Regions from separate parts of the Streptomyces sp. NRRL S-378 genome, predicted to be linked through region 1. Evidence: riboswitches for the same ligand, from Rfam matches in the RefSeq annotation. Region 1 holds a riboswitch; the other holds the start of a gene.
What was found. A riboswitch is a leader RNA that binds a small molecule or an ion and turns the genes downstream of it on or off. The one in region 1 is predicted to bind glycine.
Positions count from the first base shown of each region.

Region 2: another riboswitch for glycine. It lies ahead of gcvP (aminomethyl-transferring glycine dehydrogenase); the one in region 1 lies ahead of gcvT (glycine cleavage system aminomethyltransferase GcvT).

Region 1 covers NZ_JOBX01000020.1:53,572-68,611, forward strand. The annotation lists gene IH80_RS0116800 (ABC transporter substrate-binding protein) at 1-639, opposite strand, end outside; gene IH80_RS0116805 (ABC transporter permease) at 714-1,709, opposite strand; gene IH80_RS0116810 (enhanced serine sensitivity protein SseB C-terminal domain-containing protein) at 2,173-2,913, opposite strand; gene IH80_RS0116815 (enhanced serine sensitivity protein SseB) at 3,007-3,741, opposite strand; gene IH80_RS0116820 (AAA family ATPase) at 3,843-4,496, opposite strand; glycine riboswitch at 4,702-4,805, shown strand; gene gcvT (glycine cleavage system aminomethyltransferase GcvT) at 4,977-6,092, shown strand; gene gcvH (glycine cleavage system protein GcvH) at 6,196-6,576, shown strand; gene glyA (serine hydroxymethyltransferase) at 6,592-7,848, shown strand; gene IH80_RS0116840 (L-serine ammonia-lyase) at 8,144-9,526, shown strand; gene IH80_RS0116845 (AMIN-like domain-containing (lipo)protein) at 9,664-10,164, shown strand; gene IH80_RS0116850 (dihydrofolate reductase family protein) at 10,206-10,850, opposite strand; gene IH80_RS0116855 (PadR family transcriptional regulator) at 11,065-11,622, shown strand; gene IH80_RS0116860 (EF-hand domain-containing protein) at 11,670-11,882, opposite strand; gene IH80_RS0116865 (YncE family protein) at 12,038-13,225, opposite strand; gene IH80_RS0116870 (polysaccharide deacetylase family protein) at 13,222-14,028, opposite strand; gene IH80_RS0116875 (ATP-binding protein) at 14,395-14,907, opposite strand.
Region 2 covers NZ_JOBX01000013.1:5,592-20,631, reverse strand. The annotation lists gene IH80_RS42180 (PadR family transcriptional regulator) at 98-724, opposite strand; gene IH80_RS0112145 (PhzF family phenazine biosynthesis protein) at 905-1,726, shown strand; gene IH80_RS0112140 (hypothetical protein) at 1,770-2,486, opposite strand; gene IH80_RS0112135 (CPBP family intramembrane glutamic endopeptidase) at 2,571-3,371, opposite strand; gene IH80_RS0112130 (glutamate-cysteine ligase family protein) at 3,508-5,040, opposite strand; gene IH80_RS0112125 (hypothetical protein) at 5,537-6,157, shown strand; gene IH80_RS0112120 (DUF5999 family protein) at 6,419-6,607, shown strand; gene gcvP (aminomethyl-transferring glycine dehydrogenase) at 6,705-9,590, opposite strand; glycine riboswitch at 9,784-9,882, opposite strand; gene IH80_RS0112110 (PRC-barrel domain-containing protein) at 9,995-10,360, shown strand; gene IH80_RS0112105 (DNA polymerase IV) at 10,379-11,830, opposite strand; gene IH80_RS0112100 (MerR family transcriptional regulator) at 11,883-12,521, opposite strand; gene IH80_RS0112095 (bifunctional nuclease family protein) at 12,703-13,176, opposite strand; gene IH80_RS0112090 (MerR family transcriptional regulator) at 13,240-14,010, opposite strand; gene IH80_RS42175 (FHA domain-containing protein) at 14,054-14,986, opposite strand.

The DNA.
Region 1 (15,040 bases):
GCCGTTGGGCGTCGGGAGCCTGAAGATGATGGTCTTCGCGTCCGGGGTCTCGATCGCCTTCAGGCCGAGCTTGTCCGGAGCGGTGTCCTTGTACGGGCCCGGGTACTCGGCCTTCGGGTCGAGCACCTGCTGGAGGTAGACCGGACCGCCGGAGATGACGTCCTGCGCCCAGGTGCGCTCGATGCCGTACTTGATGTCCTGGGCAGTGACGGGCGAGCCGTCCTCCCAGGTCACGTTGTCCTTGAGGGTGTACTTGTAGGTCTTGCCGCCGTCGCTGATCTCGGCCTTGGCGGTGGCGAGGTCCGGGACGAGCTCGGTGCTCTCCTTGCCGGGGCCGGGCTTGAAGCTGATCAGCTGGCGCGTGTAATAGCGGGAGAAGTCCCACATGAAGCCGTAGTAGCCGCGCTGCGGGTCCCACGAGTCGGCGTCCTGGGTACCGACGAACTTCAGCTCGCCGCCCTTCTTGTCCGACGCGTTGGCGACCTTCTCGATGCCCGCGTTGAAGCCGCTGCCGGAGCCGGCGGCCTTGTCGTCCTTCTTGTCGGCCCCGCCGCCACAGGCGGTCGCGGTGAGCATGGCCGCGAGCACGACGGCCGTGCCGGCGGCAAGTCTGCGCTTCGACGTGCGATGGGTAGTCACGATGCTCGCAACCCTCCGTTGTAGTTCCGGTGTACGTACGGCACGAGGCCGGTTCCTGGTTTGCCCTGCGGTGGCTAGCGGGAGCCCTTCGGGTCGAGGGCGTCACGGACGCCGTCGCCGAAGAGGTTGAAGGCCAGCACGGTGATGAAGATCGCTACGCCGGGGAAGATCATGAAGAGCGGATCGTCCTCGTAGGTCCGCACGGCCGTGGCGAGGGTCTCCCCCCAGGACGGCGTGGGCGGCTTGACGCCGACTCCGAGGAAGCTCAGCGCCGCCTCGGTCAGCACGTTGGTGGGGATCATCAGCGTCGCGTAGACGGTGATGGGCGCCACCAGGTTCGGGAGCAGTTCGCGGAAGAGGATGTAGAAACGTCCCGCGCCGAGGCTGCGCGCGGCCTCGACGTACTCGCGCTCGCGCAGCGAGAGGGTCTGGCCCCGGACGATCCGGCCGATGTACGGCCAGCCGAAGAAGCCGATCACCATCACCAGGACGGCGATGCGCAGGCCCGAACCCTCGAAGCCCCAGAGCTTGTTCGGGATGACGGAGATCAGCGCGATGATGAAGAGCAGCTGCGGGAAGGCCAGCAGCAGGTCCATGACCCGGCTGATGGCCGCGTCGACCCAGCCGCCGAAGTAGCCGGCGACGATGCCGAAGAAGGTGCCCAGCGAGACCGCCACGAAGGCGGACAGGAAGGCCACCAGCAGCGAGATCCGGGCGCCGTAGACGATGCGGCTGAAGACGTCGCGGCCGTTGACCGGCTCGACGCCGAGCAGGAAGTCGCCGCTCATGCCGCCCCAGTCGCCGAGCGGGAGGCCCAGCAGCGGGTCGAGCATGTCCTCGTGCAGCTCCTCCGGCGGATGCCCGAAGGCCTTGACGATCAGCGGCGCGAAGATCGCGACGACGATCAGCAGGAGCACGATGACACCGCCGGCCAGGGCGACCTTGTCGCGCTTGAGGCGCAGCCAGGCGATCTGCCACGGCGAGCGCCCCTCGATCGCCTTCTGCGGAACTTCGGGGGCGGCCACGGCTGCGGGCTCGGCCGCGCCGGTGTCGTGCAGTGGTGCCGTCATCGTGGTGGGGACCCCTCTCGGCCGACGGTGGCCGGCCCATGCCCGCCGCTGTGGCGGCTTGGTTCAATCGGCGTCGCTGGTGGTGCGATTGGCGAGAAATGTGCCGGAAGTGCACGTGAAGAGCTGGTGCTTGCGAGATGGACCGGCCTTCGGTGGGGGGAGTCTTCAACGCCCTCTCAATCGCCCGCCAGACCCCCCGGGGATGTGATGCGCAACCGTGATCTGCGCCTACACCTTCCGTTATCCGAACCGCCAGATCTGTTGAGCGGTGAAACAGCGCATGTTCGGCGCGGAACGGACATCCGGCCCAACTGCCCTTTCGGGCATGGATCTTGGGCGTATTCAGCGGATATGCCGAAGGCCGCACCGATGGTTCCGGTGCGGCCTTCGAGAGGGATGTCTCACTATGCGAATGTGATGCCGCTGGCTCCCGCAGGTCTGCGGAGCACCCCGGCGGACCGGTTCAGTAGGCCGGCGCCTGGCCCTCGCGGTCGTAGAAGGGCCGGGTCTGCGCCCGCAGCCACATCGCCACGGGATCGTGTTCGTCCGCCAGCGCCACGGTGCACACCGGGACGCCCTCGGGGACCGCCCCGACGGACTGGCGCATCATCTCCCGTACGGATTCCAGCGCGGGCGCGGAGGCGTCGTACAGGTCCAGCCCGACCGCGAGGTACGGGGACCCCAGCGCCGGCTGCACCCAGGCGCGGCGCAGCGACCGTACGGCCGCGGTGCGGTGCGCGTGCTGGGTCAGCAGCCCGTAGAACTGGGGCAGCTCGATGCTGGGCTCGGACAGCCGCAGCGGGCCCGCCGGCATCCGGTCCAGGCCGGTCGCGATACGGCGCAGGTCCGCCCACGGGACGCCGAGACCGCCCCCCTGGACGTGCGGGTTGAGCCACAGGCCCCAGCGGTCCGGGTAGAGGGCGCGGGCGATGTCCCGCCCGGTGACGACCTCGTAGCCCCGGTTCCAGCCGCTCGCGGCCAGTTCCTGGGGGGAGGTGACGCAGGGCGCGTAGCCGAGGCCCTCGACCTCCATGCCGCCGTACTGGGCGTCCGGTGAACCCGGCTGCCCCTGCCACAGCAGCATCCACAGGCGCCCCTCGGACAGGGCGTGCAGCAGTGACTCGTAGCTCTCGTAGCGCCCGGGGGTCACCTGGCGCATCATGTGCTCGACCTGCCCGGCCGCGGCCGTGCCTGACGCACTCACCCGGTACCCCTCTTCGTCCGCCCGTCGCTCCACGCGTGCTTACCCGCCGGCACTCATGCGTGCGGCCGGGAGATGTAACCAGCTTAAGCGGCCCTACGCGAGGTAGAAGGGGCGTACGCGCTCACGAATCCAGTCCGTGACCGGGTCCTGGGCCGCGTCGAGGAGGATCAACTGCACGGGCCAGGGCGCCGGAACCCGGGCCAGGGCCCTTCCGAGCGCCTCCATCGGGGCCCCTCGCATCTGCGGTTCCCATCCCACCAGTCGGACACCGACGAACAGTTCCGGGTCCCCTCCCTCGACACTGGCGAGGCAGCGGTGCGCCGCGGCGACGACGCCGGTGGCCCGGAACTCCTCGCCGGCGGCGGCCAGGAAGTCCACCGGGTCGTCCTGCCAGTCGGGCTCGAAGAGCCGTACGCGGCCGCCGGTGGCGGGACCGTCGAGCGCGCTGCGCCCGGCGCGGCAGAGCTCCGCGACGGCCGGCGGGGGCAGCGGGACGCCGACGGCGCCCTCCGGATTGACCGCGATGCCGAGCTGCGGGGGCAGCCCCCGGGCGAACTCGACCGCCGGGGCCACCGCGAAGTCCATGCCGGGACCGACACAGGCGAGGAACTGGGCCTCGGAGCTGTAGACGGGCACGTACGCCGCCCCTCCGATGTCCATGGTGGGCAGGTCCAGGCCGGCCGCGTCCGGGCCGCCCCCGCCCGGCAGCGGGACCCATACCTGGCTGCGCCCGAGCACCTCCAGGATCCGGCCTCCGGCGTCCGGCTGCCCGAGCGCCGCCCCGAGCACCTGCTCCAGCTCATTCCCCGGCCAGCCGCTGCCCTGCATCCGCCCCTGCCCCTGTCTGGTCCGCACGTGCGCTCCCGCGCGTGTCGCCCCGCAGGGTACCGGCCGCCGGGCGGGCGCCGCCGCCGGGGCTCCGGGTGCGGTCAGTCCCGGAAGCCGATCCCCGTCACGGCGGCGGCCGAGCAGCGGTCCAGCAGGGTCGCCGAGGCGCAGCCGGCGGGCGGGCGGCCCGCCTCGGCGTCGCGCAGCAGGCGGCCGACGGCGCCGCGGTGGCGGGCGAAGGCGTAGGCGGACACCCTGCGGCCCCGTGCGGCCTGGCCGGAGAGGGCTTCCTCGGGGCTGCTGTCGAGGAGGACGAGGTGCAGTGCCCGGCCCCGGCGGCGGGCGGCCGCGGCGAGCAGGCCGCGCACCCAGCTCTGGGTACCGCAGTCGTGGACGACCACGGAGGCGCCGGAGCGCAGGATCCGGTACAGGCCCCAGTAGTGGGCGGCACGTACCAGCGGGCGGTACACCGCGTACGGCAGCGCGGCAGGCATCCGGCGCTCCCAGCGCTCCCGGGTGTCCTGGGAGTCGATGGCCCCGCCCTCCGGCGCGGCCCGCTTGATCAGCGTGCTCTTGCCGCCGCCGGGGAGACCGGAGACGACGACGATGTCGCCCTCGGCGAAGCCGAGCCGCCGGGGTCCGCGCAGCGCCGGGCCGCGCAGGTCGCGTACGAGGCCGCCGTCCGCCGTCCTCCTGCGCTCACGCGCGCCGCGCCGCTGCACCGGCACCGCGTCCACGGTTCCCGTCGTCGTCACCGGTCCGAATCTCCGCACAGTGCTCGCCTCCCCCGAATCGGGTCACCAGGACCCTTCCCCACTGAGTGTAAAGAGACGGTAATCGGCATGTCCGGTTCCGCTCCGCCCGCTCGGATGGGCGTACGAACTTTCGGACCCCGACCCCCGATCACGGACATGCCGTGCAATGATGTGCGCCATCTGGACCAACTGCATACCGGCCGCTTGAATCCGCGCGGGAGAGTCCCGGCACGCCGCAAGGCCGTGCGCGGGCGCCGAAGGAGCAAGAACCTCCCTTGAATCTCTCAGGCCCCGTACCGCGTGGATGAGGCAGATCTGAAAAGCGAGCTGCGCGGCAGCTCCACCCAAGGTGCAAGTCGGGGTGACCGGCGATCGGACGATCGGCGGAACTCTCGGCGAACCTCTCAGGTTCCGATGACAGATGGGGAGGAACGTCCTCGTCATGTCATGTCGATGCCCTGGGACCCGGGAGCCACACCCATGAGCACTGCCCCCCGCCTGACCGCCCTCGATGCGCTGCACCGCTCGCTCGGTGCGACCATGACCGATTTCGCGGGCTGGGACATGCCGCTGCGGTACGCCAGCGAGCGCGACGAGCACAACGCCGTCCGGACCAAGGCCGGTCTCTTCGACCTGTCCCACATGGGCGAGATCACGCTGACCGGACCGGAGGCCGTCAAGGCCCTGGACTACGCGCTGGTCGGCAACATCTCGACCGTCGGCGTCGGCCGCGCCCGCTACACGCACATCTGCCAGGAGGACGGCGGGATCCTCGACGACCTGATCGTCTACCGCCTCGGCGAGACCGAGTACATGGTCGTCGCCAACGCCTCCAACGCCCAGGTCGTCCTCGACGCCCTGACCGAGCGTGCCGCCGGCTTCGACACCGAGGTCCGCGACGACCGCGACGCCTACGCGCTGATCGCGGTGCAGGGCCCGGAGTCCCCCGGCATCCTGGCCTCGCTCACCGACGCCGACCTGGACGGCCTGAAGTACTACGCCGGCCTGCCGGGCACCGTCGCGGGCGTGCCCGCGCTGATCGCGCGTACGGGCTACACCGGCGAGGACGGTTTCGAGCTGTTCGTCGCCCCCGAGCACGCCGTGGAGCTGTGGCAGGCGCTGACCAAGGCCGGCGAGGGCGTCGGCCTGGTCCCGGCCGGCCTGTCCTGCCGCGACACCCTGCGCCTGGAAGCGGGCATGCCGCTGTACGGGCACGAGCTGACCACCTCCCTGACCCCGTTCGACGCGGGTCTGGGCCGGGTCGTGAAGTTCGAGAAGGAAGGGGACTTCGTCGGCCGCGCCGCCCTGGAGGCCGCCGCCGAGCAGGCCGCGACCAAGGCGCCGCGCAAGCTGGTCGGCCTGATCGCCGAGGGCCGCCGCGTCCCGCGCGCCGGCTTCGCCGTCACCTTCGGCGGAGAGGTCGTCGGCGAGGTCACCTCGGGGGCCCCCTCCCCGACGCTGGGCAAGCCGATCGCGATGGCGTACGTGGACGCGGAGCACGCCGCGCCCGGCACCTCCGGCGTCGGCGTCGACATTCGCGGTACGCATGAGCCGTACGAGGTCGTGGCGCTGCCGTTCTACAAGCGGCAGAAGTAACCCTCCGCGCACCACGTCCGCCGTCGGGGCCACCGCACGGCGCCGTCTCAGTACCCAAGACCGCAGTTCGTATCCACTCCCCCGCATCCAGGAGAATCAGGCCATGAGCAACCCCGAGAAGCTGCGTTACACCAAGGAGCACGAGTGGCTGTCGGACGTCGTGGACGGCGTCGCGACGGTCGGCATCACGGAGTTCGCGGCCAACGCGCTCGGTGACGTCGTCTACGCCCAGCTCCCCGAGGTCGGCGACACCGTGACCGAGGGCGAGACCTGCGGCGAGCTGGAGTCGACCAAGTCGGTCAGCGACCTGTACTCCCCGGTCTCCGGCGAGATCGTCGAGGCCAACCAGGACGTCGTCGACGACCCGGCGCTCGTGAACACCGCCCCGTTCGAGGGCGGCTGGCTGTTCAAGGTCCGTCTCTCCGAGGAGCCCAAGGACGCGCTCTCCTTCGAGGAGTACACCAAGCTCACCGCCGGTAACTGACCCCAGGGGACCCTGATGTCTGTACTGAACACCCCTCTCCACGAGCTCGACCCCGACGTCGCCGCCGCCGTCGACGCGGAGCTCGTGCGCCAGCAGTCCACCCTGGAGATGATCGCGTCGGAGAACTTCGCTCCGGTCGCCGTCATGGAGGCCCAGGGCTCGGTCCTCACCAACAAGTACGCCGAGGGCTACCCGGGCCGCCGCTACTACGGCGGCTGCGAGCACGTCGACGTGGTCGAGCAGATCGCGATCGACCGCATCAAGGCGCTGTTCGGCGCCGAGGCCGCGAACGTCCAGCCGCACTCCGGTGCGCAGGCGAACGCCGCCGCGATGTTCGCGCTGCTGAAGCCGGGCGACACGATCATGGGCCTGAACCTGGCCCACGGCGGTCACCTGACCCACGGCATGAAGATCAACTTCTCCGGCAAGCTCTACAACGTGGTCCCGTACCACGTGGACGAGTCCGGCCAGGTGGACATGGCCGAGGTCGAGCGCCTCGCCAAGGAGTCCAAGCCGCAGCTGATCGTCGCCGGCTGGTCCGCCTACCCCCGCCAGCTCGACTTCGCCGCCTTCCGCCGCATCGCGGACGAGGTCGGCGCGTACCTGATGGTCGACATGGCGCACTTCGCGGGCCTGGTCGCCGCCGGTCTGCACCCGAACCCGGTGCCGCACGCCCACGTCGTCACCACCACCACGCACAAGACCCTCGGCGGTCCGCGCGGCGGTGTCATCCTGTCGACGCAGGAACTGGCCAAGAAGATCAACTCCGCGGTCTTCCCCGGTCAGCAGGGCGGCCCGCTGGAGCACGTGATCGCGGCCAAGGCCGTCTCCTTCAAGGTCGCGGCCTCCCCCGAGTTCAAGGAGCGCCAGGAGCGCACCCTGGAGGGCGCGAAGATCCTCGCCGCCCGTCTGGTCCAGGACGACGTCAAGGCCGTGGGCGTGGACGTCCTCACCGGCGGCACCGACGTGCACCTGGTCCTGGTCGACCTGCGCAACTCCGAGCTGGACGGCCAGCAGGCCGAGGACCGCCTCCACGAGGTCGGCATCACGGTCAACCGCAACGCCATCCCGAACGACCCGCGGCCTCCGATGGTCACCTCGGGTCTGCGGATCGGTACGCCGGCCCTCGCCACCCGCGGTTTCGACGCCGAGGCCTTCACCGAGGTCGCCGAGATCATCGCGCAGGCGCTGAAGCCGACGTACGACGCCGAGGGCCTCAAGGCGCGCGTCTCGGCGCTCGCCGCGAAGTTCCCGCTGTACCCCTCGCTCTAGCGGTGGGCGTGGAAGGGCCCGGCCTGGTCACCGCACAGGGCCGGGCCCTTCCCCCTTTCCCCCTCCTCCCCTCTCCCCGCGTCCCCCGGGGGTGCGGCCACCGGCCCCGGCTCCGGATCCGCCCCGGCTCCGCCCCCGGCCCGGCTCCGGCCCGCCACGTCGGCGTAACGCTTCCCACTCCTTCCGGCAGCCCGGTCGTTCACCGCGCCGCGCTAAGCTCGTCTGTCGGACATAGTCCGAACAATCCCCCTCCTGCCCCCTCCCACCCCACGAGCAGACAAGGGAGTCCGCCACCGTGGCCATCTCCGTCTTCGACCTCTTCTCCATCGGCATCGGTCCCTCCTCCTCCCACACGGTCGGTCCGATGCGCGCCGCCCGCATGTTCGTGACGCGGCTGAAGAAGGACGGTGTGCTCGCCCAGACGGCCTCCGTGCGGGCCGAGCTCTTCGGCTCTCTCGGCGCGACCGGCCACGGCCACGGCACGCCCAAGGCGGTGCTGCTGGGCCTGGAAGGCCACTCCCCCCGCACCGTGGACGTGGAGACGGCCGACGACGAGGTGGAGCGCATCCGCAAGAGCGGCCGCCTGCGCCTGCTGGGCGCGGAGATAGGCGATGGCCACGAGATCGCCTTCGACGAGCCGAACCAGCTGATCCTGCACCGCCGGCGCTCCCTGCCGTACCACGCGAACGGCATGACGCTCTTCGCGTACGACGAGGCCGGCACCCCGCTGCTGGAGAAGACCTACTACTCGGTCGGCGGCGGCTTCGTCGTGGACGAGGACGCGGTCGGCGAGGACCGGATCAAGCTCGACGACACGGTGCTGAAGTACCCCTTCCGCTCCGGTGACGAGATGCTGCGTCTCGCGAACGAGACCGGCCTGTCGATCTCCTCCCTCATGCTGGAGAACGAGAAGGCCTGGCGCACGGAGGAGGAGATCCGCGAGGGCCTCCTGGAGATCTGGCGCGTCATGCAGTCCTGCGTCTCGCGCGGCATGTCCCGCGAGGGCATCCTCCCCGGCGGCCTGCGGGTCAAGCGCCGCGCCGCCTCCACGGCGCGCCAGCTGCGCACCGAGGGCGACCCGATGATGCACCGCAGCGAGTGGACGACGATCTACGCGATGGCCGTCAACGAGGAGAACGCGGCCGGCGGCCGTGTCGTCACCGCACCCACCAACGGCGCGGCGGGCGTCCTCCCGGCCGTCCTGCACTACTACATGAACTTCGTCCCCGGCGCGGACGAGGACGGCGTGGTCCGCTTCCTCCTGGCCGCGGGCGCGATCGGCATGCTGTTCAAGGAGAACGCCTCGATCTCCGGTGCCGAGGTCGGCTGCCAGGGCGAAGTGGGCTCCGCCTGCTCGATGGCGGCCGGCGCCCTCGCCGAGGTCCTGGGCGGCACCCCGGAGCAGGTCGAGAACGCCGCCGAGATCGGCATGGAGCACAACCTGGGCCTGACCTGCGACCCGGTCGGCGGCCTGGTCCAGATCCCCTGCATCGAGCGCAACGGCATGGCCGCGGTCAAGGCCGTCACCGCCGCCAAGATGGCGATGCGCGGAGACGGCTCCCACAAGGTCTCCCTCGACAAGGTCATCAAGACCATGAAGGAGACCGGCGCCGACATGAAGATCAAGTACAAGGAGACCGCCCGCGGCGGCCTCGCGGTCAACGTCATCGAGTGCTGACCGCACACGCGTGACGCGGGGGCCGGGCGGCGCACGCCCGGCCCCCGCTGCCTTCCCGGCGGGCGGAACCGGGGGGTCCGGGGTGGCGTCCTAGGATGTGCCATCAGTCCCCGTCTCTCGAGAATCGAGGGGACATCATGATCCACACACGTCTCCGGCGCTTCGTGGCTCTGGCCTCCGGCGCACTGCTCGCCGCCGGACTCGCGTTCGCCTCACCCGCCTCGGCCTCCTCACTCACCTCCACCCAGGTCCCGACGCCGCTCGTCGTCAACGCCCGCTGGGGCGGGCACGCCACGTACGACCGGATCGTCATCGACCTGCAGGGGTACGCCCCCACGGTGACCGTCACGCCCGTCGCCCAGCTCGTGTACGACGGCTCCGGAAAGCCCGTGCCGCTGAACGGAAAGCATTTCCTGGAGATCCGCCTCAACCCCGCCGCCGCGCACAACGACGCGGGCGAGAGCGTCTACCACGGCCCCAAGCTGCAGAAGATCTACCTCAGCAAGCTCAAGGGGCTCGCCATGACCGGCGACTACGAGGGGTACGTGACCTTCGGCGCCGCTTTCGACACCGTCCCCTACTACCGCGCCTACAGCCTGCACTCGCCCGAGCGGTTCGTCGTGGACATCGCGCACTGAACCACCGGCCCGGGGCGTCGTGCGCCCCGGGCCGGCCCGTGTCACCGGCGCCAGAACAGGTGGTGCGTCACGCCGCTCGGGCTCGGCACGACCTCCAGGTGGAAGCGGTCGAGCAGCTCCTCGGGCGATTCCCACAGCCGCACCCCGGAGCCGATCTCCACGGGCGCGACCGCCACGTGCAGGGTGTCGACGAGTCCGGCGTCGAGGAACTCCCGGATGGTGGTGGCCCCGCCGCCGAGCCGGACGTCCTTGCCCCGCGCCGCTTCCCTGGCCGCGGCGAGGACGGCGGCCGGGGCGTCGTCGACGAAGTGGAAGGTGGTGTCGGAGAGCGTGAACGAGGGGCGCGGGTGGTGGGTCATGACGAAGACCGGCGTGTGGAACGGCGGCTCGTCCCCCCACCAGCCGCGCCAGTCGTGGTCGGCCCAGGGGCCCCGCTGGGGACCGAACTTGTTGCGGCCCATGATCTCCGCACCGATGTTGTGCGCGAAGTCCCGGGTGAAGTAGTCGTCCAGACCCCGGCTGCCGCCCGGGTCGGTGCGGTTCGGCCAGCTCGCGGTGGCCCCGGCCCACGCGAACAGGGCACCGGGATCGGCGTGCCCGAAGGGCCGCTCCAGGCTCTGGTGCTCACCGGTCCCGAATCCGTCGCGCGAGACGCAGAAGTTCTGGACTCTCAGCAGCTGCTCCACGGACTTCCTCCAGTCGTGTCGTCCCCTTGAGACCGTCCGGGGGCGGAGAACTCATCGGTGCTCGGAGCAGGGGAAGCCGCAGCGGCAGCCGCGGCAGCCACGCACCCCAGCGTGCGCAGCCCGCGGGGCGGGCGCCAGTGGGCCTGGCCCGTACGGGGGCGGCCGGGGGGAGGTGATCGCGGTGGCCGGGTCCCCGCAAACCTAGGATGGCGGCATGTCCCTGCCGCACGCCATCCTCACCGCCCTGCTCGAGAAGCCCTCGTCCGGGCTGGAGCTGACCCGGCGGTTCGACAAGTCGATCGGGTACTTCTGGTCGGCCACGCACCAGCAGATCTACCGCGAGCTGGGACGGCTGGAGGAGGCCGGGCTGATCCGGGCGCTGCCCAGCGAGGTGCCCGTGCGGGGGCAGAAGAAGGAGTACGAGGTGCTGCCCGCGGGCGGCGCGGAGCTGGCCCGGTGGGTCGCGGAGAGCCAGGACCCCAAGCCGATGCGCGATCCGCTGCTGCTGCGGATCCGGGCGGCGGGCGTCGTGGGGCCGCAGGGCCTCGGCCCCGAGCTGCGGCGCCATCTGGAACTGCACCGGCGCCAGCTGGCCCAGTACGAGGCCATCGAGGCGAAGGACTTCCCGCCGGAGCGCGACGCGGTGGAGGACCGGCTGCGCCGGCTCGTCCTGCACGGCGGGATCGCCCTGGAGACGTTCTGGCTGACCTGGCTGGAGGAGGCCCTCGCCGAGGTGGGCGACATGGAGGACGGGGCCGGTCCGGCGGCCTGACGCAGGCTGCCGCCCGGGCCCGCGGGCCCGGGCGGCAGACCGGGAGACTACTTGTTCAGGGAGTCCCAGAACTCGTCGAAGCTCAGCAGCTTGTCGCCGTTGGCGTCCTTGGAGGCGACGACGGAGTCCGCGACGGCCGGGGTCACGTGGGCGTCGCCCATGGCGCGCATCGCGGCGCTGTACTCGTCGGCCGTGATGAAGCCGTCACCGTTCACGTCGAACTTGTCGAACGTAGCCCGTGCGCTCTCGATGTCCGCCACTGGGTCCACCCCTTCTTGGTGCTTGTTGACCGGCCCAGGGTAGCGGCACCCGGGGCGGGCGGGACCTCCGGGTCCCGGGGCACCCGTGGGCGGCGTCTCGCCGATCGCGCCGGGCTCGCGGGGTCCCTGATCCGGGCTGACCGACAGGACACCCCCTAGCGGAAGATCCCGGTGTGGCCGAGCGAGTAGCGGCCGGGCTGCGGGTACACGGCGAGGCCGTGGGGGCCGCCGCCCACCGGGATCCGGGCGAGCTGCTTTCCGGTCACGGTGTCGATCGCGTACACCTCGGAGTTGTAACGGCCGGACAGCCACAGCACCTTGCCGTCGGCGGAGACGCCGCCCATGTCGGGGCTGCCGCCGTCCGGCAGCGTCCACTTCTTGGTGAGCTTCTTCTGCGCGAAGTTGTAGACCGAGACGGTGCCCTCGCCGCGGTTGGAGACGTACATCTCCTTGGAGTCACGGCTCACGTAGAGGCCGTGGCAGCCTTCGCCGGTGGGCAGCAGCTTGGGGGTCTCGAACGTGTCGCCGCTGAGCACCCACATGCCGTGCGCCATCATGTCGGCGACGAAGAAGGTCTTGCCGTCCGGGGAGACCTTGACGTCCTGCGGCATCGCGCCCTCGAAGGGCAGCTTCTGCTGGCCGACGACCTCCATCCGCTCGGTGTCCACCTTGAGCAGTTCGCCGGAGAACTCGCAGCTCACGATGAAGTAGCGGCCGTCGGCGGAGAAGTCCGCGTGGTTGACGCCGTAGCAGGTCACCGGGACGGTCTTCACGCGGTCCATGGTGTGGGGGTCGCGGAAGACCAGCTCCTTGTCCATCGAGGCCATGACGATCGCGTACTTGCCGTTGGGCGTGAAGTACAGGTTGTACGGGTCGTGCACCTCGACGGGCTTGCCGGCCTCGCCGGTCGCGGGGTTGATCGGGGTGAGCGTGTGGCCCCGGTTGTTGTTGACCCACAGGGTCTTCAGGTCCCAGGAGGGCACGACGTGCTGGGGCTGGACCCCGACCGGGATGGTGTCGATGACCTGGTAGGTCTCGGGGTCGATGACGGACACCGTGTTGGAGTTGGTGTTCGGCACGTAGACACGGGACGGGAAGTCCTTCACCACCGGGGAGAGCTTGCCCGGCCGGTCCGCCGCGTAGACGTCGTTCGGATCCAGCAGGGGCGGCATGCCCGGCAGTCCGGGCGGGGCGGCCGGTACGGCCTTGGCCGGCTCGGCCGGGCCCTTGGTGCCGAGCGCGTCGGCGGGTCCCTTTTCTGCCGATCCGCAGCCGGAGAGGGCGGCGAGGACCAGACCGGCCAGCAGCACGCCGGCATTCCGGGTAAGGCGGGTGGTCTTCATGGCGTCAGCAGCTCCGTGGTGGTCACCGCGCGCAGCTTGCGGCGCGCGAGTTCTGCGAGGAGGGAAGGCATCGCGTCGACCGTGTCCGCGTAGCCGAAGTGCAGGCTCACCACGGATCCGGGCCGGATCGACCCGGTGACGGTGCGGAGGACGGCCGCGGCGCCGGGCGAGGTGAAGTCGAGGGAGTCGACGTCGTACGAGAGCACGTGCGGGTAGCCCGCCCGCTGGGCCAGTTTTTGGACGAGCGGTGTCGCGTACTGCGTCTGGGAGGGCCGGAACCAGGTGCCGATGGAGCCGGTGAGCCGCTTGAGGCGCTGGGCGCAGCCGGTGATCTCGGCATGGGCCTCCGCCTCGGTCATGTCGTTGATCGCGAGGTGGCGCTGGGTGTGGTTGCCGAGTTCGTGACCGCCGTCGAGGATCCGGCGTGCCATGTCCGGGTGGGCGTCCAGCCAGGCTCCGATCGCCAGTACGGTGACCCGCGCGCCGCCCTTTTCCGCCGCGGCCAGCGCCGCGCGCGCGAGGGCGGGATCGCCGTTGCCGTGGAAGGTGAGCGCGACCCGGTCCCGGTCGCGGGGACCGTGGCCGATCTCGACGGGCTGCCCGGCGAACCGGCGCGGGGCGGCCGGTGCCGCCCGGGCGGGCTCGGCCGGGCGGGCCGGGCCGGGCGGCGGGGAGGTGGCTGCGGAGGGCGGACGACCCGGGCCGCACCCGGCGGTGAGACCGGCCGCCGCGGCGCCGGCCGCACCGAGACCGGCCGCACGCAGAGCCGCACGCAGGGCCGCGCGGCGGCCTGGATATGAGATCACTTGCTCATTTAAGAGGCGGATGACCCGGAAGGTAATGATTGACCCATTTCGGGGCGTTCACCAACCAGGCCCGACCGGGCACCCATCCGCCACGTGATCAACGATTCACTCAGAGCAGTCGATATTTATTCATGGATTGCGAGGTGGGTGGCCCACCTCACCTAGGATTTAGCTAGAAAGTCTTGCTATTTGCACACTTATGTCCAAGTAGGGACTTTTGGCGTTCGAGCCCTCGTCTGTCATAGTCGAAAGCACGACTTCCCATTGACCCGAGCGAAGTCGCCACGCCGAGGATCACACCCCCTTCGATCCTCGGCGCACCCATGAAGCCCCCACACCGCCCCACACGGCGAGCCGGGGGCTTCAGGCGTTCTGGCGGTCGGCGACCCGCATCTCGAACCAGGTGATCTTCCCCCGGGGCAGCAGGTCGGCGCCCCAGCGGTCGGAGAGCTTGTCGACGAGGAAGAGGCCGCGGCCCGTGGTGTCCAGCTCGTGGACCGGCATCAGACAGGGCAGCCCGCGCGAGGGATCGCGCACCTCCACCCGGATCCAGCCGCGCCGCCGCAGCATGCGTAATCCGAAGGAGCGGGCGCCGGTGTGGCGGACCGCGTTGCCGACGAGTTCCGAGACCAGCAGGACGGCGTGCTCGGAGATCTGCGGCGAGAGGCCCCAGAGGCGGATCACCACGCACTGGGTGAGCCGCCGCGCGGTACCGGCCGACTCGGGCATGGACGGCAAGGTCACTTCGGCCTCGGCCGGGTTGCCGTACAACTCCAGCGCCTTGAGGCCCTGTTCCTCCTCGACCGCCGCCGTGAGCCGTACCGCCGAAGCACCGCCGCGTTGCCGCGGCTGTTCCACACCCTCCAGGCCCGCCATGCACCCATCATGGACGGCCGGCCCGCCCCTCCGGGCGGTTCCACAGGAAAACACCCCCCGGATTCAACCAATCCAAGGGGGTGCCCCGTCCCATGCGGGAGGCGGCAAGAGGGCTTGAAAACGGGCCCGACCT
Region 2 (15,040 bases), on a different contig from region 1:
GTACGAAGGCGGCGCGCCCCGCGACGAGAGGCCGCGGCGCGCGCCGCCGCCCGCGGGGGCAAGTCCGGGCCACCCGGGCCGCCCGGGCCGTCGCGGCTCAGTGCTCGTCGGCCAGGATCAGGTAGAGCTTCTTGCGGGCGTCACCCAGGACCGCGAGCGCCTTCTCCCGCTGCTCCGGCGAGCCGGTCCTGACGACCTGCCCGAACGCCTCCATCAGGGCGGCTCCGGCCTGCCGGGCCTCGTGCACCGCCTCGAAGTCGAAGCCCCGCCCGGCGTCCGCCCAGGGGGCGTCCGGCCCCGCCTCGGCCTCGGCGCGGCCGGCTTCGGTGAGCGTGAAGAGCTTCTTGCCGCCTTCGCTCTCGCTGCTGATGAGGCCTTCGTCCTCCAGCAGGTTCAGGGTCGGGTAGACCGAGCCCGGGCTGGGCTTCCAGGCCCCGCCGCTGCGCTCGCCGATCTCCTGGATCATCTCGTAGCCGTGCATCGGCCGGTCGGCGAGCAGCGCCAGGATGGAGGCGCGTACGTCGCCGCGCCGGGCCCGGCCGCGCGGCCCCCCGCGGCCGCCGCGCCCGCCGAACGGCCCCGCACCGAACGGCGGTCCGAACGGGCCGAAGGCCGCGCGGAATCCCTGGAATCCCTCCCGACGGTCCGGCCCGCAGTGGCCGTGGCCCCGTCCGTGCTCGTGGCCGTGCTGTCCGTGCTGTCCGTGCTGACCACGTGAACGCATGACTGCGCTCCTTTCGTCACGTCGTGTCCGTGTCATCGGTTCCGATGCAACCACTATCGATGAGCGCTCGCGATACGTCAACGATATATCGGAAGCGAGGGGATCGAACAGCCTCGGAGGAGGCCAGTCACCCCCGATTGGCCTTTGTCGACGATCAAGGAACCGCCCTAACGTCGGTCCATGCGCATCCGAATCGTCGACGCCTTCACCGACCGCCCCTTCCACGGCAACCCCGCCGGGGTCCTGCTCCTCGAGGGCGGCTTCCCCCCGGACGCCTGGCTCCAGCAGGTGGCGGCCGAGGTGAACCTCTCCGAGACCGCCTTCGCCCACCCCCTCCCGCCCGGCGGGGACGCCGACTGGGCGCTGCGCTGGTTCACCCCGGCCGCCGAGGTCGACATGTGCGGCCACGCCACGCTCGCCACGGCCCATGTGCTGGCCGCCGGCGGACTCGCCGAGGGGCTGATCCGCTTCTCCGCCCGCTGCGGTCTCCTCACCGCGGAGACCGCCGAGGACGGCACGATCACGATGGACTTCCCGACGTCCTCCCTGACCCCGGTCCCGGCGCCGCCCTCCGTGGACCACGCGCTCGGCGGCGCGCCGATCCTCTCCGTCCACGACACCGCCGCGCACATCGGCGACCTCGTCGTCGAGCTCGCCGACGAGAAGACGGTCCGCGAGCTGGAGCCGGACCACGGCGCCCTGCGCGCCTTCGCCAGGCGGGGCGTGATCGTCACCGCCGCCGCCGAGGACCCCTCCCGCGGGTACGACTTCGTCTCCCGGGGCTTCTTCCCCGCCTTCGGGATCGACGAGGACCCGGTCACCGGCAGCGCCCACACCGCGCTCGCGCCTTTCTGGGCACAGCGCCTGGGGCGTACCGAACTGACCGGCCTCCAGGGCGGGGCGCGGCAGGGACTGGTACGGGTGACCCTGGCGGGCGACCGCACCCTGCTGACCGGACACGCCGTGACCGTCCTCGACGGGGAGCTGCTCACCGCCCCCTGACCGGACGGATGGGGACGGCCCGGCACCGGCGGGGCGGGGCGGGTCAGCCCGTCGGCCCGCCCCGCCGCCCGCGGGCCGCCTTCGACCGTTCCTTCGCCTCCGCCTTCGCGCGCGCCGCGACCCGCCGCGCCCGCTCGTTGTCCACCCAGGCCTCCGAGTCGATGCGCTTGCGGTAGACCTGCCCCGGTTCGGCAGCGCCCAGGTGCACCGTCCACCACCACAGGACGGCCGACACCACGAAGAGGCAGAACGCCGTCAGCAGGTACGAGGCGACCTCCTCGGACTCCGGTACGCCCTCGTTGTGCATGAAGCCGGGTACGCCGGAAACGAGCGCGTTCACCCACCACGCGAGCGCCAGGTTGAACAGGACCAGGGAGATCCAGTAGGCGACCCGCACGCTCCTCGCCGCGCCCTTCACCTCGCCCAGCAGCAGCAGGCGCCGCAACGAGACGGGCCCCGTCCGGTGACGGCCGCCGGTGTCCGCCTTGGCGCGGCGCACCGACGCGTAGAGGTCGTCGAGCCACCGGCCCGGCTCCGGATCGGGGGCCGGGGCGTCGGTCGGGGCCAGCTGTTTGGCCTGGATCCAGCCGGAGATGAACTGGATCTCCAGCTGGGCCTTCTCCAGCCGCCGGCGGTAGTGGTGGTCCGCGCTGCGCGCCTCGCGGTGGTCCCGGATGAGGAGGCTGGCCCCGCCCACCAGGCCGCTGACCACGGGCACCAGGAACGGGGCGAACGACACCAGGGAGTCCATGACAGCCACCGCGCGGTCCTCCTCACTCCCCCCAGCGTCGCACCGGCGCGGCCCGCGGCCACGCCATGCGGGGCCGATCGGGTGCGCCGCGCGTCACGGCGTCGGCAGCCAGCCCACCTCGCCCGCGAGCAGGGCGTACCCGCCGAAGGCCACGATGTCGAGCAGCGCGTGCGCGGCGACGAGTGGCCCGACCCGTCCCCAGCGGCGGTAGGCCAGCACGAAGACGACGCCCATGACCACGTTGCCGATGAAGCCGCCGATGCCCTGGTAGAGGTGGTAGGAGCCGCGCAGCAGCGAACTGGCCGCCAGCGCCGCCATCGGCGACCAGCCGAGCCGGCCGAGCCGGCGCAGCAGGTAGGCCAGCACGATGACCTCCTCCACGACCGCGTTCTGGATCGCGGAGAGGATCAGCACGGGGAACTTCCACCACACGTCGGGCAGGGCCTCCGGCACCACCGTGAGGTTGAAGCCGGCGGCGCGCGCCCCCAGGTAGAAGGCCAGCCCCGCGCTTCCGATCCCCGCCGCGACGAGGGCGCCACGGCCCAGGTCCCACAGCGGCCGGGTCCGGTCGAAGCCGAGCACCCGCAGCCCGGGGGCGCCCTCACGGGTCAGCAGGTGCGCCACCAGCAGCACGGGGACGAGCGCGCCGGCGATCCCGAACAGCTGCCAGGCCAGGTCGAGCCAGGGCCGGCCGGGGGCGTAGGAGCCGTTGAGCGTGGCGGCCTGGTCCTTCAGGCCGCCCGGCTTGGTGAGCGAGCCCAGGAAGCTGATCAGCGCCGAGACCCCGCTCGCGCCCAGCGACAGCGCCAGGACGAGCAGGGTCTCGGTGCGCAGGAGGTTCCGCCGCCCCTCCTCGCCCAGCTCCACGAACACCGGCTCCGGCTCAGCCCGCACGACCGACTCCCGTCCTGCCATCCCGTTGCGACCACCCCATACTGCCTCGTCGGCCGGGCGGGTGGATCACCGAGGGTGGATTCGCGGGAAGCCGGCAGGGGGCCGCCGGGCGCGGCCACGGTGGCGGCGCGGGGGCTCAGCGCCGGGCGGGCACCGCCGCCCTCACCTCCTCCGTGAGCCCCACGGGCCAGGTGTGCACGGGGTCGCCCCTGTGCATGAGTTCGCTGTAGCGCCGGGTGGTGGCGGCCAGCGCCTCGTCCCGGTCCAGGCCCGCCGCGAGCGCCCGGTGGTAGGTGTCCACCTGCCACGTCGCACCGTTCACCCGCCGCCGGCAGCGCTCCTCGATGATCCCGAGGTAGTGATCGCGGTCCGCGGGTTCGATGCCCCAGGCGTCCAGGCCCGCCGCGGCCATCGGCAGCAGTTCGTCCAGGACCAGACGTACCGCCGGCACGCTGACCAGGCCGCCGGCCCGGCCGCGGCGGGGCCACCGCAGCCGTGCGTCGATCCCGTACCGGCAGGCCGCGTCGAAGTTCGCCTCCGCCTCGGCGAAGGGCAGCCGGGTCCACACCGGGCGCGGCTCGTCCGCGAGGGTGCGGACGAGCCCGTAGTAGAAGGCGGCGTTCGCGACGACGTCGGTGACCGTCGGTCCGGCCGGCAGCACCCTGTTCTCCACGCGCAGGTGCGGCACCCCGTCCGCCACGCCGTAGACGGGCCGGTTCCAGCGGTAGACGGTGCCGTTGTGCAGGACCAGTTCCTGCAGGCGCGGCACCCCGCCTTCGGCCAGGACCCGCAGCGGCTCCTCCTCGTCGCAGATGGGCAGCAGGGAGGGGAAGTAGCGGACGTTCTCGGCGAAGAGCTCGTACGCCGAGTCCACCCACCGCTCGCCGAACCAGGTGCGCGGCCGCACGCCCTGGGCCTGCAGCTCCGGCGGCCGGGTGTCGGTGGCCTGCGTGAACAGCGGCGGCCGCGACTCCCGCCACAGCTCGCGCCCGAACAGGAAGGGCGAGTTGGCGCCGACGGCTATCTGCGCGGCGGTCACCGCCTGCGCCGCGTTCCACACGGCTGCGAAGCGGGCCGGCGTCACCTGGAGGTGCAGCTGTACGGAGGTGCAGGCGGCCTCGGGCACGATCGACCCGGAGGTCCAGATCAGCCGCTCGACACCGTCGATGTCGAGCGTGAAGTCCTCGCCGCGCATCATCAGGATCTGCTCGTTCAGCAGGGAGTAACGGTCCACCGCGGAGAGGTTCGCGGTGACCAGGTCCGCGCGGGAGATCGTCGGCAGGATGCCGATCATCACCACCCCGGCGTCGATCTCCGCGGCCTGCCGGTGGGCGTAGCCGAGCCCCGCGCGGAGTTCTTCGGCGAGCCGGTCGAATACCCGCCCGCCGAGCCGGTGCGGAAGAACGTTCACCTCCAGGTTGAACATTCCCAGTTCGGTCTGGAAATCGGGGCTGGCAATCCGCTCCAGCACCTCGGCATTCACCATGCGCGGCAACCCGTCGGTTCCCGCGAGATTCAGCTCGATCTCCAGCCCCATCATGTTCTTCGGGCGATCGAACCTCTTCTCCGCCAGAAGTCGCTCCAGTCCCTCCAGACACTCGTGGAGTTTCCTTCGATACCGCTGCCGATCGGACAGGTCGAATCCTCCCGCCACGACCTTCTCCCCCATCGAAGCGTCCCTCCTCGAGTGGGCCTGGCCCCGGGGCACCCAGGCGCGCGTTACGGTCGATGATGCCCCGGCATCGTGATCCATAACGCGGAGGGGGCGTGCGTGGCGAGGAGCGCGCGCCGGGTTGGCCGAAGGGCGCTTCGGCACATTCGCCTGGCAAGTCGCCTCACGCAAATTCATCTTGGCATTTGCCCGCCCTTGAAAACAGGTTCTTTCCAGCCGAGCCCCCTTCCGGTAACCTCCGAGGTCAGCGCGGCACGTTCGCGCTCATCCGGCATGAATGCCATGTCAGCGGGACCGGTAAGCGCCTTGTCGGCAATAGGCGGGACAGCTAGCCGAAACACTGCGTGAACACATGTCGTATAAACTCCGCAAACGAGGCAGAGAGTTGGCGCGCGGCCATTGCCCCTCGGCCCCCCTCTGGCCCCAGAATGCGACAGCGCCGTCCCGCACCTGCCCCCGTTCCACAGGTCTCCCAAGTGAGAGGCGACCCACCATGCCGCTGCATGTCCCCCCGGCTCCCGCACCCGCCCTGCGCAGCGTCCTCGCGGCACTCGGTTCCCCCACCGCCGTCCATGAGGCGCATACCCCGGCCCTGCGCGCGATCCAGGGGCCGCTGACCGCCGAACTCCCCCTCCCGGTCCACGTCCTCGACCGGCTGAACCTCTCGGACCTCGCGTCCGCCGGCCGGCCGCCCCGAACACGGCTCGTGGGCTGGCGGTTCCTGATCCGCAGCGGGGAGCGCCACGTCGCGGCGGCGGACACCCGGCTGACGCCCGACGGCTGGACCTTCTCCCACTTCTTCGAGGGCCCCTACGTGGCCGCCACCGAGCGCGCCCTGCGCCAGGCCGAACTGCTCGCCACCGGCTACCAGCCCCGGCTGCTCTCCGTACCGGAGCTCTACATGCTGACCCTGTGGCTGCACGGAGCGGTGGGCGCGGACGCCGCCGCCGGGCTGCCCGCCGGCGAGGACCTGCTGGTGCCGCTGGCACCGGCCCCGCCCGGCATCGCCGCGTACCGGCCGCATCCGGTCTCCGAACTGCTGCCCGTGCTGACCCACCGGCTCACGCCGGCGACCGCGCCGGTCCCGCCGTCGCTGGCCGCGCCCGCCGCCTGACCCGATTCACCCATCCGGCCTAGTCCCCCCGGGCCACCTGTGAACCATCCGAAATGACAGGGGAGTTGGCCTGAACCGCCCGCACGAGTGATGCGTCATCAATCCATGAGGACAGCTGCAGGGAAATCCCTGCGAAGCGGCTGTCGTGGGGGAACACTGATGACAAGCGCCCCGCGGCTGCGGGGACGACCCAGGGGGACGGCCATGAACCAGGTATCGAGCCGTAGCACACAGACCACACCGCAGCGAAAGAACGCATCCATGTGCCAGCACCAGCCAGCCTGCCCGTCTGCCGAATCCGCCGACCGGGAGGCCGCGCGCCCCGTGGCCAACCACCCGGAACAGGGCTGGAGCCTGCTGTGCAACGGCGTCCTGCTCTTCGAGGACACCGGTGAGCTGCTCCCGGACGGGCAGATCATCGCCCCGCACCGCCCGCTCGCTGCGGCGTAGACGACGACTAGGACGACGAAGGGGCCGGCCCGGAGGATTCTTCCGGACCGGCCCCTTCGTCATGTCGTACGACGGCCGTCAGAGACGGGCCGGCGCCTCAGTTGTCGTACTCGTCCAGCGGCGGGCAGGAGCACACCAGGTTCCGGTCACCGAACGCACCGTCGATGCGGCGCACCGGCGGCCAGTACTTCTCGGCGGCCGTGACCCCGCCGGGGAAGACCGCCTCGTCCCGGGTGTACGGGTGGTTCCACTCGCCGCCCAGCGCGGCGGCCGTGTGCGGGGCGTTGGCCAGCGGGTTGTCGTCCGCCGGCCACTCGCCGCCCGCGACCCGCTCGATCTCGCCGCGGATGGCGATCATCGCGTCGCAGAACCGGTCGATCTCGGTGAGGTCCTCGGACTCCGTCGGCTCGATCATCAGCGTGCCGGCGACCGGGAAGGACATCGTCGGCGCGTGGAAGCCGTAGTCGATCAGACGCTTGGCGATGTCGTCCACGCTGACGCCGGTGGCCTTCGACAGCGGGCGCAGGTCGATGATGCACTCGTGCGCGACCAGGTTGCCCGGGCCGGTGTAGAGCACCGGGTAGTGCGGCTCCAGGCGCTTGGCGATGTAGTTGGCGCCGAGCACCGCCACCTGGGTGGCGCGCTTGAGGCCCTCGCCGCCCATGAGGCGCACGTACGACCAGGAGATCGGCAGGATGCCGGCCGAGCCCCACGGAGCGGCCGAGATCGGGCCGACGCCCGTCTCCGGGCCGGCGGTCGGCTGGAGCGGGTGGTTCGGCAGGTACGGGGCCAGGTGCGCCCGGACGCCGACCGGGCCGACGCCGGGGCCGCCGCCGCCGTGCGGGATGCAGAAGGTCTTGTGCAGGTTCAGGTGCGAGACGTCGCCGCCGAAGTGACCCGGCTTGGCCAGACCCACCAGGGCGTTCAGGTTGGCGCCGTCGACGTAGACCTGGCCGCCGGCGTCGTGCACCTGGGCGCAGATGTCCGCGACGTGCTCCTCGAACACACCGTGGGTGGACGGGTAGGTGATCATCAGCACGGCGAGCTCGTCGCGGTACTGCTCGATCTTGGCGCGCAGGTCGTCCGCGTCCACCTCGCCGTCGTCGGCGGTCTTGACGACGACGACCTTCATGCCGGCCATTACGGCACTGGCGGCGTTGGTGCCGTGCGCGGAGGACGGGATGAGGCAGATGGTGCGCTGCTCGTCGCCGTTGGCGCGGTGGTAGGCGCGCACGGCCAGCAGGCCGGCGAGCTCACCCTGGGAGCCGGCGTTCGGCTGGATGGAGACCTTGTCGTAGCCGGTGACCTCGCAGAGACGTTCCTCCAGCTCGTGGATGAGCGTGAGGTAGCCCTCGGCCTGCTCCACCGGGGCGAAGGGGTGCAGCTGGCCGAACTCGGGCCAGGTCACCGGCTCCATCTCGGTGGTCGCGTTGAGCTTCATGGTGCAGGAGCCCAGCGGGATCATGCCGCGGTCCAGCGCGTAGTCCTTGTCCGAGAGCTTGCGCAGGTAGCGCAGCATCGCGGTCTCGGAGCGGTGCTGGTGGAAGACCGGGTGCGTCAGGTAGGCGTCCGAGCGCAGCAGGCCCTCGGGCAGCGTGTCGTCCGCGGACCCGTCGAGGGCCTCGATGTCGGCGGTGACGCCGAAGGCGGCCCAGACGGCCTCGATGTCGGCGCGCAGGGTGGTCTCGTCGCAGCTGATCGAGACGAGGTCCGCGTCGACCCGGTGCAGGTTGACCCCGCCCTCGCGGGCGGCGGCGACGACCTCGGCCGCACGGCCGGGAACCCGGGCGGTGACCGTGTCGAAGTAGGAGCCGTGCACGATCTCCACCCCGCCGGCCTGCAGGCCTGCGGCGAGCAGCGTGGCGTAGCGGTGGGTCCGGCGGGCGATCGTCCGCAGGCCGTCCGGGCCGTGGTAGACGGCGTACATGCCGGCCATGACGGCGAGCAGCACCTGCGCGGTGCAGATGTTGCTGGTGGCCTTCTCGCGGCGGATGTGCTGCTCACGGGTCTGCAGGGCCAGGCGGTACGCCTTGTTGCCGTCCGCGTCCACCGAGACGCCGACGAGGCGGCCGGGCAGCGAGCGGGCGTGCTTGTCCTGGACGGCCATGTAGCCGGCGTGCGGTCCGCCGAAGCCCATCGGGACGCCGAAGCGCTGGGTGGTGCCGACCGCGATGTCCGCGCCGAGGGCGCCCGGGGACTTCAGCAGGGTCAGGGCGAGCAGGTCGGCCGAGACGGTGACGATGGCACCGAGCTCGTGCGCCTGGTCGATGACCGGCTTGATGTCCCGGACGGCGCCGGAGGCACCGGGGTACTGGAGCAGGACGCCGTAGACGCCGCGCTCGGCGATCTCGGCGGGGATGCCGTCGGAGAGGTCGGCGACCACGACCTCGATGCCGATCGGCTCGGCGCGGGTCTCGATGACGGCGACGGTCTGCGGCAGGGCGTCGGCGTCGACGAGGAAGACGTTGCCCTTGACCTTGCCCACGCGGCGGGCCAGGGTCATGGCCTCGGCGGCAGCGGTGCCCTCGTCGAGCAGCGAGGCGCCGGAGGTCGGCAGGCCGGTGAGGTCGGCGACGACGGTCTGGAAGTTCAGGAGGGCCTCGAGGCGGCCCTGCGAGATCTCCGGCTGGTAGGGCGTGTACGCCGTGTACCAGGCCGGGTTCTCCATGACGTTGCGGAGGATCACCGGCGGGGTGAAGGTCCCGTAGTAGCCGAGACCGATCATGGAGGAGAGGACCTGGTTGCGGTCGGCGAGGGAGCGGAGCTCCGCGAGCACCTCGGCCTCGGTCCGCGCCTCGGGCAGGGCGAGGGCATCGGCGGTCTTGATCACATCCGGTACCGCGGCGGCGGTCAGTTCGTCCAGGGAGCCGTAGCCCACATGGGCGAGCATCTTCGCCTGCGCCTCGGCATCCGGGCCGATGTGGCGCTGTTCGAAGGGGATGCCTCGCTCCAGCTGGGAGAGCGGAATGCGGTTGGCGGTCATGTACGGAGGCCTCCTGGTCATATGACCTGCGAGGGGCACCACGGCGCGGGCACCCGGACGGCCTCCCCCTCTGTCATCTGCACCTGAGAGTTTCACCGGAGTCACGGGGGTCTCCCGCGGGATCCGGCTTTCACCGTCGGTGAGGAGGGGGACCGGCACTGCGCCCGGTACCCGCCCTGCTTTCCAGAGTGGCCTCGTCCGTGCGGTACGTATGCCTGAGAGATTCCGGGGAGGATTTGCTCCTTCGGCGCCTCCGTCTTGCTCACTCGGAGGACTCTCCCGCACAGGGTCGACAGCCGTCACCCAGACTACCAGCGGGGTTCAAGGGGCTCCCCGAGTGGCCTCCGCTGCCGAAATGCACTTCTGTAGTCATTGGGGAGAAGTTGCGACCATATGGAGGGACCGTGCAGACCGACATCGATCCGCGCAGCCTGATCGGCCGCAAGGCGTTCGACCGCAACGGTGCCAAGATCGGCACCATCGACGAGGTCTACCTCGACGATGCCACCGGTGTCCCGGAATGGGCCGCCGTCCGTACCGGCCTGTTCAGCCGGGACGCCTTCGTCCCGCTGGAGCCGAGCGAGGTGGTCGGCGAGACCCTGCGGGTGCCCTTCGAACGCTCCCTCATCAAGGACGCACCCGACTTCGGCGTCGGCCGCCACCTCTCTCCCGAGCAGGAACTCCAGCTCTACCACCACTACGGCCTGGACACGACCCTCCCGTCCGACTTCCACCGCGACTTCGGCCGCCTGGCGGGCGACGAGGGCTGAGCCGCGGCCCGGCGCCCCTCATCCGGTCGTGTCCCCGACCAGCGGCAGCGGGTCGGACGGCTCCAGGTCGGGGTCGTCCACCCGGAAGGTCCGCACCCGGCCGGGCTCCGATCCGGGCTGCTCGAACCGCACGGTCACCCGTCCGACCCCACTGCCCTGCACCCATCCCGGCCCGTACAGGACGTGCCGTACGTCGCTCCCGGCCGCCCAGCGGCGCTCCGGAGCCTCCTGGGGCTCCCCGGGAGGCTCCGGCGCCTCAGGAGCCGCGGAGGCCCCGTCCGCCGCCTCCAGCCCGGTTCTCCCCGCCGCAGCTCCCGTACGGTCCTCACCGCCGGCACCTCCCGCACCGCCGGCACCTCCCGCACCGCTCGCCGCGTCCGCCGCCTCCGGCCCGGCGGCGAGGGACTGGGCGAAGAGGTCCTCCTGCGTGTAGTCCGCGAGCCCCGTCACCCCCACTCCCAGCAGTCGCACCCCGCCCGTGGTGTCCACCGCCTCCAGCAGCCGCGCGGCCGCCTCCCGCACCACTGCCGGATCGTCCGTGGGCCCGCGCAGCGTCTCGGACCGCGTCAGCGTGGAGAAGTCGTACCGGCGCACCTTGAGCACGATCGTCCGCCCCGAGTGCCCGGAGTCCCGCAGCCGCGTCACGCACCGGTCGGCGAGCCGCTGCACCTCGCCCCGGATCCGCACCCGGTCGTGCAGGTCCACGTCGAAGGTGTCCTCGACCGACACCGACTTCGCGTCCCGCTCCGCGACCACCGCCCGGTCGTCCAGCCCCAGCGCCATCCGGTACAGCCCCGCGCCGTGGGCGCGCCCGATCATCCGGACCAGCTCGTCCTCCCCGGCCTCCACCAGCTCCCCCACCGTGGTGATCCCGGCGCGGCGCAGGTGCTCCCCCGTGGCAGGCCCCACCCCGGGCAGGGTCCGTACGGACATCGGCGCGAGCAGCGCGCGCTCCGTGCCCGGCTCGATCAGCAGCAGCCCGGCGGGCTTGGCCTCCTCGGAGGCCACCTTGGCCAGCATCTTCGACCCGGCCAGCCCCACGGACCCGCTGAGCCCCGTGGCGGCCCTGATGTCGGCCCGCAGTCGCTCGCCCGTCGCCCGCGCGGAGTCCGAGTCGAAGGCGACCCCGCCCGCCTCCAGGTCCACGAAGGCCTCGTCCAGGCTGAGCGGCTCCACCAGCGGTGACAGCTCCCGCAGCATGGCCATCACCACGTCGCTGACCTGCCGGTAGAGGGTGAAACGCGGGATCAGATAGGCCCCGTTCGGGCAGAGCCGCCTGGCCTGCGCCGTCGGCATCGCCGAGTGCACCCCGAACCGCCTGGCCTCGTACGAGGCCGTGGCGACGACCCCGCGCGGCCCGAGTCCGCCGACGATGACGGCCTTGCCGCGCAGGCTCGGCTTGGACGCCTGCTCCACGGAGGCGTAGAAGGCGTCCATGTCCAGATGCAGGATGGTCGGAGCGGCTCTCACAGCACCGATGCTGCCCTACGCCACTGACAATCCCGTGGCCCGGTCCGCCCGCTCAGCCTGCGCGGTTGCGACGGGCGGCCAGCTCGTCCGTCGGGTTGTGCCCGACCAGGGTCTCGCCGGTGTCCACCCGCTCGCCGTGCAGCTGCGACAGCGCGCTCTGCACGTCGCGCCGGACCACCCCCACGGCGATCCCGAAGACGCCCTGCCCGCCCTGGAGCAGGCTGACGACCTGATCGGTCGAGGTGCACTCGTACACCGTGGCGCCGTCGCTCATCAGCGTCATCCGCTCGAGGTCCGAGAGCTCGCGGTCGTGCAGGTGCTGCACGGCCGTGCGGATGTTCTGCAGGGCCACACCGGTGTCCAGGAACCGCTTGACGATCTTGAGGACGACGACGTCGCGGAAGCTGTAGAGGCGCTGGGTCCCCGACCCGTGCGCGGCCCGCACGCTGGGCTCCACCAGCCCGGTGCGCGCCCAGTAGTCGAGCTGTCGGTAGGTGATGCCGGCCGCGGCGCAGGCCGTCGGTCCGCGGTAGCCGATCTGCTCGGGCGCCGGGCCGTCACCCACCGGCCCGACCGGCGTCGACTCCGGCTGACGGCGCGCGGATCCGACCGCAGCACCGTGCAGCGGGTACGGCCCAGCGTCACTCCGTACGGGGGTGCCCCCGGTCGTACCGTCGCCCGTGATCCTCACGCCGACCCTCCGTCCTTGACCTGCCCACCTCGAAGGTAGGCAGTCACCCGGGGTGCGTCAACGATCGCCACACTCGGCACGCCGAGTGATAATCACCCTGAGAGTGGTTTCCCGTGTCCCTTCGCGGGGAACGGCTACTCGAATGGGCCGGAGCGCCCCCGTGGACGACGGGGTCGGCGCCTCACTGCGGGCCGGTGCCGAAGTCCTCGGGTGAGATCTGGTCGAGGAACTCGCGGAACTTCTCCACCTCGTCCTCCTGCTCGTCCGGGATGGCGATTCCGGCGTCGTCCAGGACCCCGTCACTGCCGTAGATCGGCGTCCCCGTCCGCAGGGCGAGGGCTATGGCGTCGGAAGGCCGCGCACTCACCTCGACCCCGCTGGCGAAGACGAGCTCCGCGTAGAAGACGCCCTCCCGCAGATCCGTGATCCGGACCTCGGTGAGCTCCTCACCGACCGCCTCCAGCACGTCCTTGAACAGGTCGTGCGTCAGCGGCCGGGCAGGGGCCATCCCCTGCTGGGCGAAGGCAATGGCCGTCGCCTCCCCCGGACCGATCCAGATGGGGAGGTACCGGTCGCCTCCCACTTCACGCAGGAGCACGATCGGTTGGTTGGAGGGCATTTCCACCCGGACACCCACAACGTCGAGCTCGTTCACACAGCAACCCTAGGACCTGCCCGGCAGGTTTGGGTAGTCGGGGCTCCACCTCGCCCGGCGCGGTCAGCGCAACCGGACGCCGAGAGCCGTCTGCACCAAGGCCTCGTGCAGCCGGACGGAGAGTCCGGCGAGTTCCTTCATGGTGGCTTCGGCGTGTGCCCTGGTCTGCGGGTTGCGGTGCCTGCGCAGCGGTGCCACGACCTGCTCCACCAGGCCCGCCTCCCGGTCGGCGGCGGCCTTCATGGCGCGCAGGTGCCGCGGCTCCAGACCGAACCGCCCCAGGTCCGCCACGAGCCGGGCCACCGTGACCGCGTCGGCGTCGAAGCCGCCGCCCGGCGCCTCGGCGAGGAGCCCGTACGACTCCCACTCGACCAGCTGTTCCTCGTCCACGCCGACGGCCGCGAGGAGCTCGGCGCGCCCCACCCGGGCCGTGGGGGGCCGTTCCGGCGCCGTATCGCCGTAGACGGCGGCGGGGCCGGCCGGATCGGACGGATCTGCCGAATCGCCGCGCGCCGTGGGCGCCGGGATGCGGATCTGCTCCCCGCGTGCGATCGCGTCGAGCTGCTCGCGGATGACCTTCAGCGGCAGGTAGTGATCACGCTGCAGGCGCAGGATGCGGGCGAGGCGCTCCACGTCCTCCGTGCTGAACTTGCGGTATCCGGAAGGTGTGCGCCGGGGCTCGACCAGCCCCTCCGCCTCCAGGAAACGGATCTTCGAGATCGTGACTTCGGGGAACTCGTCACGCAGCGTGGTGAGCACCGTGCCGATGCTCACCAGCCGCCCGGCCGAGCCGGCGGTGCCGTTTCCGGCGCCGCCCGTCGGATTGCGCAGCATGGGACCTTCCCTCGGGTACCCCCGGACCGGGTCCGGGGGAGGGTCAGACGCCCCGCAGGCTCGCGTAGAAGACCATCCGGTACTTGCCGATCTGCACCTCGTCGCCGTTGTGCAGGGGGACGGAGTCGATCGGTTCACGGTTGACGTACGTGCCGTTGAGGCTGCCGACATCGGCAACGGTGAAGCCGCCGTCCTGGCTCCTGCGGAACTCGACATGGCGCCGGGAGACGGTGACGTCGTCCAGGAAGATGTCGCTCTGCGGGTGCCGGCCGGCCGTGGTCAGTTCGCCGTCCAGCAGGAAGCGGCTGCCGGAGTTGGGTCCGCGCCGCACGATGAGCAGGGCGGAACCGGGCGGCAGTGCCTCCACCGCGGCCTGGGCCTCGGGGGACAGCGAGGACGACACGTGCGTCTGGCCCGTCACCTCGGCCTCGTAGGCCTCCAGGCCCGAGATCGAGATGGTGGACGTGGTCTCCGAGGCACGCTCCGGCGTCAGACCCGCCCGCAGCGGCGCTCCGCAGTTGGAGCAGAACCGGCTGGCCGCATCGCTACGGTGTCCGCACCTGCTGCAAACCTGCTCGGCCGACATGGACGGCTCCTCGCGCCGCGGCTGCCCCGCGGAGGCATTGGTGGCATACGGGTCGGGGGCAAACCCTCCACCCGCACTTGAGGTTGATGGTTCACCGAAACCTATGCGGCCGGTACCGGCAGGGTCAACAGACGCGCCGTGCGCACCCGGCTCACCCGCGCCGGGGACCTCGTCACGGAACAGCGGGCGGTCACCCTGCCCTTCCGCGCCGCCGGCACGGTGCCGCGCCGCACCGCTCTCCTCGCGGTTCTTCTTGCCGAACAACTTCTCAAACAACTTCACGGGCGATTCCCCTTGACTGAAACAGACCCGCCCGTGGGGCAGGACGAACTCCGAATGCAGACACCTGCCGACCCGGACATTCTCACAACGTCCGTAACCACCAGACAGTTTCCACCACGCACCGCAACTTCGGTGCGGCGACCCCCCGCAGGCATCAGCCCG